2 regions of the Agathobacter sp. LCP21S3_B2 genome follow, and region 2 is predicted to be linked to the other one. Evidence: a T-box and tRNA genes for the amino acid it is inferred to sense, from the RefSeq annotation. Region 2 holds a T-box; the other holds one or more tRNA genes.
The links. A T-box is a leader RNA that pairs with one kind of tRNA and senses whether it is charged. The one in region 2 lies ahead of pheS (phenylalanine--tRNA ligase subunit alpha), so its partner is inferred to be a tRNA-Phe.
Positions count from the first base shown of each region.

Region 1: it has a tRNA-Phe gene. The T-box ahead of pheS (phenylalanine--tRNA ligase subunit alpha) is inferred to sense a tRNA for this amino acid. The anticodon was not compared.

Region 1 covers NZ_JBQKGQ010000008.1:47,986-52,411, forward strand. The annotation lists gene ACTQ1L_RS07330 (hypothetical protein) at 1-557, shown strand, start outside; gene ACTQ1L_RS07335 (HPr family phosphocarrier protein) at 717-971, shown strand; gene ACTQ1L_RS07340 (DUF6465 family protein) at 995-1,471, shown strand; tRNA gene ACTQ1L_RS07345 (tRNA-Gly) at 1,636-1,706, opposite strand; tRNA gene ACTQ1L_RS07350 (tRNA-Phe) at 1,733-1,805, opposite strand; gene ACTQ1L_RS07355 (NAD(P)H-dependent flavin oxidoreductase) at 2,151-3,212, shown strand; gene ACTQ1L_RS07360 (amylo-alpha-1,6-glucosidase) at 3,187-4,426, opposite strand, start outside.
Region 2 covers NZ_JBQKGQ010000001.1:17,306-21,731, forward strand. The annotation lists gene ACTQ1L_RS00085 (RsmB/NOP family class I SAM-dependent RNA methyltransferase) at 157-1,599, shown strand; T-box leader at 1,704-1,933, shown strand; gene pheS (phenylalanine--tRNA ligase subunit alpha) at 2,040-3,065, shown strand; gene pheT (phenylalanine--tRNA ligase subunit beta) at 3,104-4,426, shown strand, end outside.

The DNA.
Region 1 (4,426 bases), on a different contig from region 2:
TGGAGCGTTTCTATGTGTATGCAAAGGGTGAGGTGACGGCAGCAACTGATAATGTATCCGATGCGATAAAGCAGGCTAACGACAATATGGGAGTTGTTGTTGATAATAATCAGCAGTATGTGTGGATGAGAGCCAGAAAGAATGCGGTAAATGCCTTTACAAATATTTCAGCCAATGAAACAGACAGGGATGCCGGTTCAGTGGTCAAGGCGGTCAGCGCCATGCTTGGATATAATGATGTGACAGTGAGTGTGTCAGAGCTTATAAACTCCGGAAACAGTGTGGTTGATGTGCTCAAAAATAATCTGTCCGACAAAGAGATATTGGATTTGCAGGGAGTAACCTCAGAGGATATTTTGTTTTATGTCAGCCGGGGCAATCCGGTGTTTGCGATGACAGGAAATTCATCTGCTGTACTTGTGACAGGATACTCAGCTACAGGTACATTGTATTATTATAATCCGGATAACGGAGCTACAGAGGCAAAGAGCTTTGAGGATGCAGATAAGATGTTCTATAACGGAGGGCTGCATTTTATCACATACATGGCCAAATAAATCAATAAACTATTGTGAAAATGCCTATTTTATTGTATTAAAAGTAATACATTTAGGTAATGTTTAACAGAAATCTGGTAAGGCATTGAAAAGCTGATACAATTGGGCTATATTAAATAAGTGTGAAACTAGTTTAAACGTGAGTTTTAAGGAGAACGTATGAGTAAGAAAAGTATTGTCGTAACAAAAGTATCTGAGGGTCATGACAATCCAATTGCAGAGCTTGTTCAGGTGGCGTGCAAGTTCGACAGCGAGATTACATTGGAAAGTGAGAACCGCAAGATTAATGCCAAGAGTATTATGGGAATTATGGCATTTAATCCTTCAGATGGAATGAATGTTGATATCGTTACAAAGGGTGACGATGAGCAGGAAGCATTAGTAGCAATTGAAAACTTTTTAGTATGTGAATAAGTGCGCGTGAGGAGGAAAATAGTATGCGTAAAAAGAATAATTCAAAGACAATGAAGCAGGTAGTAGCACCGGTTGAGACAAAAAAAGAAGAAGTAAAGACATCTGTAGCGTCAGAGCCAAAGACTGATGTAAAGAATGAAGTAGAAAAAGCCGTAGAGAAGACAACAGAGAAGGTTGAGAAGGCAGTAGAGAAGACAACAGAGAAGGTTGCTGAGAAAGCGGCTGAGGTTAAGGCAGATATCAAGGAAACTGTTAAGAAGACAACAGTAAAAGCTACAAAGGCTGCAAAGAAAGAGCCTGTAAAGCCTGAAATTATCGTTCAGTACCAGAACAGCGAGGTTGACACAGCAGCTATCGAGGAGCGTGTTAAGGCTCAGTTCGTTGCAGAGGGACATAAGGCAGGTTTCATCAGAAAGCTCAGCATCTACATCAAGCCTGAGGAATATTCTGCATACTATGTTATCAATGATAAGTTTTCTGGTCGTGTAGATTTATTCTAATCAGATATAATCAAATAATCAGAAATACATATTTATCAAGCGTAAATAAAAAGCCGATGCATTCGTTTAAATACGATGTATCGGCTTTTTTATGGTGCAGTGGCGCATATAAAAAATACTGTCAGAGCTTTCGTCTGAACAGTACGTAAAAAGGGCAGCAAAAAAGCGGGTGATGGGAATCGAACCCACGTATCCAGCTTGGAAGGCTGGTGTTCTACCATTGAACTACACCCGCATAGGAATATTTAATTTGTTGTATAATGCCCAGTTCCGGAATCGAACCAGAGACACACGGATTTTCAGTCCGTTGCTCTACCAACTGAGCTAACTGGGCTTGTCTCACAACAAAAAATATTTTACACGATTTGTATGTGGATGTCAATATAAAATTTCGAGAATTATTATATTTAATAAACAATTCTGGATAGTTACAAAAAACAAGAAAAGTAGTATTGAAAACCATATAAAATAGAAAATAATATAATTTTATCTTGACATGAATACCGTAAAGGAATATCATGTATATATGTTTGATTATCAAATAATTTGAATATCAAATATAAAACAAAAATGAATATGTATAAGCGCTTTAGTGTTTCCACAGCCTGAGATGCAAAAAGGCAGATGGAGCATAAATATAGAATGTATGAGTTTATACAGGAATTCGGAGGTACATATTATGTTGAGAGAACTGAGAATCGGAGATATGGTTGCAAAGCTTCCTATTATACAGGGCGGTATGGGAGTTGGAGTGAGCCTTAGCAGACTGGCCGGAGCTGTTGCCAAGGAAGGTGGTGTCGGTGTGATTTCCACTGCCCAGATTGGCTTTGAGGAGCCGGAGTTTGAAAAGGACCAGGCGAAGGCTAACCTGATTGCTATCAAGAAGCATATTAAGAGGGCGAAGGAGCTTGCCTGTGGATATGGAATGGTAGGTGTCAATATCATGGTGGCTCTTAAGCATTACAAGGAGCATGTTCTGGCTGCGGTTGAAGCAGGGGCTGATGTTATTATAAGCGGAGCAGGACTTCCGATGGAGCTGCCTGAGCTTGTTGATGAGAAATCGCATACAAAGATTGCACCTATTGTTTCCTCAAAGAGAGCTGCAAACCTGATTCTTAAAATGTGGGCACACAGATACAACCGCACAGCAGACTTTATTGTTATCGAGGGACCAAAGGCCGGTGGACATCTGGGCTTTTCCAAAGAGCAGCTTGCAGATATCAAGCATATGGATTATGACAGCGAGATTAAGGAAATTATTAAATGCACAAAGACATATGAGGAGAAGTTTAAAAAGCACATTCCGGTAATTGTAGCGGGCGGAGTGTTTACACACGAGGATGTCATGCACTGCATGGAGCTTGGAGCCGACGGAGTGCAGGTGGCAAGCCGTTTTGTGGCGACAGAGGAGTGTGACGCATCGGATGCCTACAAGCAGGCGTATCTGGCTGCGAAGGAGTCTGATGCACAGATTATACAAAGCCCTGTAGGAATGCCGGGGCGTGCTGTCAGAAATGAGTTTATCAGGGATTTGGAAAAGAAAAAGCAGCCTATCACAAAGTGCTACAATTGTCTTGAGAAATGTAACCCTGCAAAAGTGCCTTACTGTATTACGAAGGCACTGATTGCAGCGGTTAAAGGAGATATGCAAAATGGTCTGGTATTCTGCGGTGCCAATGTGGGCCACATAAACCGGATTACCACGGTACACGAGCTTATGAGTGAGCTTGTGGGAGCATAGGAAGTACATCCTCGCAGTAGCAGCGGAGTATTTCACCTACGCTCCATGCCTGTGCATAGCAGCCACGGCCGTTGTGAGGGGCATCGCCGTCAAATATTTCACATATTGAGCCGATACAGTTGTTAAGCAGATGCTCCCTTACAGGGTCAAGCAGCTTGTCGGCGCATAAAGCGGTCGCCTTCGTGCGGCCGTTTACCTTTACATAGGCACTGATAAAAGCACCGAGCAGAAAGCCCCAGGCTGTTCCCTGATGATAGGCATGGTCACGCTTTGAGAGAGAGCCAATGTAAATCGGATGGTAATCCTTGTGGTCAGGATAGAGTGAACGCAGTCCACAGCCCACATACAGCTTGTCCATTACCGTATCCACAATTGCTTTTTCACGCTCCCTGTCAAGCATGGTAAATGGCAGGCTTACGGCATAAATCTGGTTTGGGCGGATAGTATCGTCATCCTCGTCAACCACATCATACAGGCAGCCTGTGTTTTCATTCCAGAAGCGCTTGTTGAATGAATCCTTTACGAGTGAAGCAAGCTGTCTGTAGCTGTCATCATTATCGCCAAACTTAGCCTGTAGCATATCCATGGTGCAAAGTGCGTTGTACCAAAGTGCATTTATTTCGACAGGCTTGCCATGACGAGGTGTAGCAACCCAGTCGCCGACACGCACATCCATCCATGTGACCTGGTCGAGTCCACTTCCGGCGTGAATAAGCCCGTCGGTATCCATATATATGGAAAAATCAGTGCCTTTTTTGTAGGTAGAGATGATATCCTTTAAGCAAGGATAAATATCCTTCTTTATAAATTCATAGGCATCCGGGGTATTTACATATTCAAGATATTTGTAGACAGCATAAAAATACCACAGTGATGCATCTACAGTGTTGTAAAGAGGCTTAAGTCCACTGTCCGGGAACATATTTGGGATGAGCCCGTCTTTACAGTACTTGGCAAAGGTCAGGAGTATATCATGAGCCTTTTCAAAACGGCTGGTGCAAAGAGTCAGACCGGTGTATGAAATCATAGTGTCGCGACCCCAGTCAGTGAACCAAGGAAGCCCGGCGAGTACAGTGTCATAGCCTGTTGACTGTCTGTATGCGATGAACTGGTTGGCAGCCACAGCGAGCTTTATGGCAAAGTCATCAGTGAAGCCGCTTCTTTTAATCAGCTCATCAGTATAGTCAAGCTGCGCACGTAGTATTTCAAAAGCA
Region 2 (4,426 bases):
AACTTTCGGGTTTTATTATATTTAGCAGCCACTATAGCCGATTTAAAGGTGAATTTTTACGTTTAAAAAAATTGATAGCATGGATAGTAGAAATGTGGTAATATCGAAGTGCTTAAACACGTGTGCTATACATTGAGAGAACAAGAGGATTTGACAATGAATTTACCGATAGAGTTTGAAAAAAAGATGAAGGCCTTTCTGGGTGATGAGTGGGATGATTTCTTATACAGCTATGACAATAACAGATTTCAGGCGCTCAGATTCAATACCTTAAAAGTGCAAAGCCCTGAAGAAATAATGCGGATATTGAAGGTACTTGGAATTTCTTCAGATAAAAGGGTTTCGTGGGCAAATGAGGCATATTACTTTGATGAGAAAGTGCGTCCGGGGAAGCATCCGTATCATGAGATGGGGCTTTACTACATACAGGAGCCAAGTGCCATGTCGGCGGCTGCTCTTTTAGCCCCAAAGCCGGGCATGAGAGTGCTTGACCTGTGCGCAGCACCCGGTGGAAAGAGCACACAGCTTGCCACATATTTAGGAGACAACGGACTTTTGGTATCAAATGAGATTAACACACAAAGAAGCCGGATTTTGTCGCAGAATATAGAGCGTATGGGAATCAAAAATGCGATTGTGACAAATGAGGACAGCTTTGTGCTTGCTTCACATTTCCCAGGCTTTTTTAATGCTATACAGGTGGATGCACCATGCTCAGGAGAGGGAATGTTTCGAAAGCTGCCTGAGGCCGTGGAGCAGTGGAGCATGGAAAATGTGGCAATCTGTGCGGCAAGGCAGAAGGAAATACTGGACAATGCCGCAGTGATGCTTAAGCCGGGAGGCGTGATAGTATACAGCACCTGCACATTCTCGAAGGAAGAAAATGAGGATGTAATGGAGTATTTTTTGGAGAGACATCCTGATTTTACACTTGAAGAGATGGAGCGCTTCTGGCCGCATAAGGTGGACGGAGAGGGACATTTTGTGGCAAAGCTTGTGAGAAGAGGCAGTGTTAATGAGCTTGATGCGGGTTATGATGTATGCGAGGATAGCTGTAATAAAGTAGAGGACACAGGCCTTAAAGCTGACAGGAAAACCAAAAAGAACAAAAATAGTAAGAACAGGAAAAATGAAACAAAGCCGGCTCTCACAAAAGAAAATATGAAGCTTCTCTCAGAGTTTCTTGATGAGACCATATCAGAGAATATGGCAGCATGGATAAAAAACTCAAGGCTTGTCATGTTTGGGGAGCAGCTCTACAGGCTGCCTGATATGGAAGTGGATATTAAGGGTCTTAAGGTGCAGCGCGCAGGGCTTCATATAGGAGAGTTCAAAAAACAGCGCTTTGAGCCGTCGCATTCGCTTGCACTTGCGCTTAAGCTAAGTGAGGCTAAAAACGTAGTAAAGCTTACCTGGGATGATCCGCAGACAACAGGCTTTTTCAATGGTCAGTCAGTCATGTTATCTGGTGAGCAGGCGGCTGAATGCAAAAAGGGCTGGGCACTTGTATGTGTAGATGGATATCCGGCCGGCTGGGGCAAGGTGAATGGCACACAGGTTAAAAACCATTATCCTAAGGGACTTAGAAATAAAATATAAAGAAAATAGAAAAATTTTTACTTGCAAAATATAGAGATTGTGCTAAAATGACTTATGTGTTATTAAGACATAAGCATTTGCGATATATATCGCAGATATATATAATAAAAGCAATGAAGGTGCATAGTAGATTATAGTACTTTGACCAGAGAGAGATTGTCACCGGCTGAAAGCAGTCTTACAAAAAGGCTATTGATTGAAGTTCACACTGAAGCTGCATGGATGAAGCACAGTAGTTCATGACGTGTTATGTACGTTACACATATCAATGAGAGTCCATTGGATATTTCTTCAATGGAAATCAGGGTGGTATCGCGGAATTTTCGTCCCTGCATGGTTTAATAGCCATGCAGGGACGTTTTTTATCGCATAAACGGCGAATTCAAGCTTGGAGTTACGAGTTTATGCAAATTAAGAAAAATATTATGAGGTGAAATTCGATGAGAGACAAAATTCAACAGATCAGAGAAAAAGCACTTGCTGAAATTGATAAGGCTGACGGTCTTGAAAAATTAAATGATGTGCGTGCTGCAATTCTTGGAAAGAAGGGTGAGCTCACAGCAGTCTTAAAGGGCATGAAGGATGTTGCTCCTGATGAGAGACCAAAGGTAGGCCAGTGGGTCAATGAGACACGTGAGGCAGTTGAGAAGCTTCTTGATGAGAAGGTTAAGAAATTTGAGGCAGAGGCACTTAAGCGCAAGTATGAGAGAGAGAAAATAGATGTCACTATGCCTGCAAAGAGAAGCCAAAAGGGTAATCTTCATCCTGTAACACAGGTAAAGGACCAGCTCTCAGAGATTTTCACATCTATGGGCTTTGAGGTTTACGAGGGAACAGAAATCGAGAATGATTACTATAATTTTACAGCTTTAAATACTCCAAAGGATCATCCGGCGCGTGATATGCAGGATACATTCTACTTATCACCTGAGTTCTTACTTCGTACACAGACCTCAGCAGGACAGATTCACGTTATGGAAGCAAAGAAGCCACCTATCAAGGTTGTTTCACCGGGTAAGGTTTTCCGTTCGGATGATGATGCGACACATTCTCCTATGTTCACACAGATGGAGGGACTTGTGGTAGATAAGGGCATCACACTCTGCGATTTAAAGGGTATGCTTGACCAGCTTGTAAAGAAGATGTTCGGAAATAATGTCACAACTCGTCTTCGTCCTTCATACTTCCCATTTACAGAGCCGTCTGTAGAGGTTGATGTAAGCTGTTTCCAGTGCCATGGCAAGGGCTGCTCTTTATGCAAGGGCACAGGTTGGATTGAGGTGCTTGGTGCAGGCGTAGTAAATAAAAAGGTGCTTGAGGGCTGTGGCATAGACACAAATGAGTACAGTGGTTTTGCATTTGGTATCGGTCTTGAGCGTATTGCAATGCTTAAATACGGAATTAACAACATCAAGCTTTTATTCGAGTCAGACCTTAGGGTATTAGACCAGATTGATGACAACTAGATTCATTTTTCTTGAATATATAACAGGAGGCAAAAATTATGTTAACACCACTTAGCTGGTTAAAAGATTATGTAGATATAGATGTAACACCAAAGGAGTTAGAGGAAAAATTATTCTCATGTGGTTTCGAGGTTGAGGAATCATATGAGGTGGGAAAGGATATCTCAAACGTAGTAGTCGGTCTTGTAGAAAAATGTGAGCCGATTCCTGAGACACACCTAAGCCTGTGTCAGGTAAATGCTGGAGCACATGGCACATTCCAGATCTGCTGTGGAGCGGACAATGTAAAGGCAGGTGGCAAATATCCTCTCGCACTTATCGGTGCCACAGTATATGCCACAGCAAAGGATCACGTTACAGTAGAGGGCGTGATGGAGATAAAGCAGGGCAAGCTGCGTGGATATGATTCATATGGAATGTTATGCTCAGGCGTAGAGCTTGGCTTAAATGAGGACCTCTATCCTGGTGCAGGCTACAACGGACTTTTGGTTTTACCTGAGGATGCTAAGGCGGGAGATGATGTAAAACATATCCTCGGCCTTGATGACTGGATTTTTGATATTGCAATCACAGCAAACAGACCTGACTGCCAGTGTATATATGGCATGGCAAGAGAGGTTGCTGCTGTTTTGGGAAAAGAGCTTAAGGAGCCTGCACTTGACTATACTGCTGATGATGTGAAGAAGGAAAACTTCAAGGTTTCGGTTCTTGCACAGGACATCTGCCCTCGCTACACAGCTCACTATGTACATGATGTAAAAATCTCCGAGTCACCTGCATGGATGAGAAAACGTCTTGCACTTGTCGGAATAGGCTCTATCTCAAATGTAGTAGACATCACTAACTTTGTTTTAAAAGAGCTCGGACAGCCAATGCATGCCTTTGATTACTCATACCTTGAGGGAGATGAGATTGTAGTAAGACGTGCAAACGATGGAGAGAAAATTGTCACACTTGATGAGAAGGAATTTGAGTTAAACAGCAATAACCTCGTTATCTGTGATGGAAAGAAGCCAGTTGCGCTCGCCGGTATCATGGGCGGCTTAAACTCTGAGATTAACGACGGAACCACAGAGGTGATGTTTGAGTCTGCAAAATTTGCAAGAGACAATATCAGAAAGAGCTCACGTGCGTTGGGACAGTCATCTGATTCGAGTGCACTTTACTCAAAGGGCGTAAACGAGTACACAACAGCGATGGCTATGAAGAGAGCACTTCACCTGATAGAGGAGCTTGGCTGTGGTAAGGTTTCTTCAACTCACATTGAGGTGACTACTGGAAACTCACTTGAGCCAAAAGAGATGAAGGTTTCTATTGCAAAGGTAAACGGTGTGCTTGGAATAGAGGTTCCTACAGAGGAT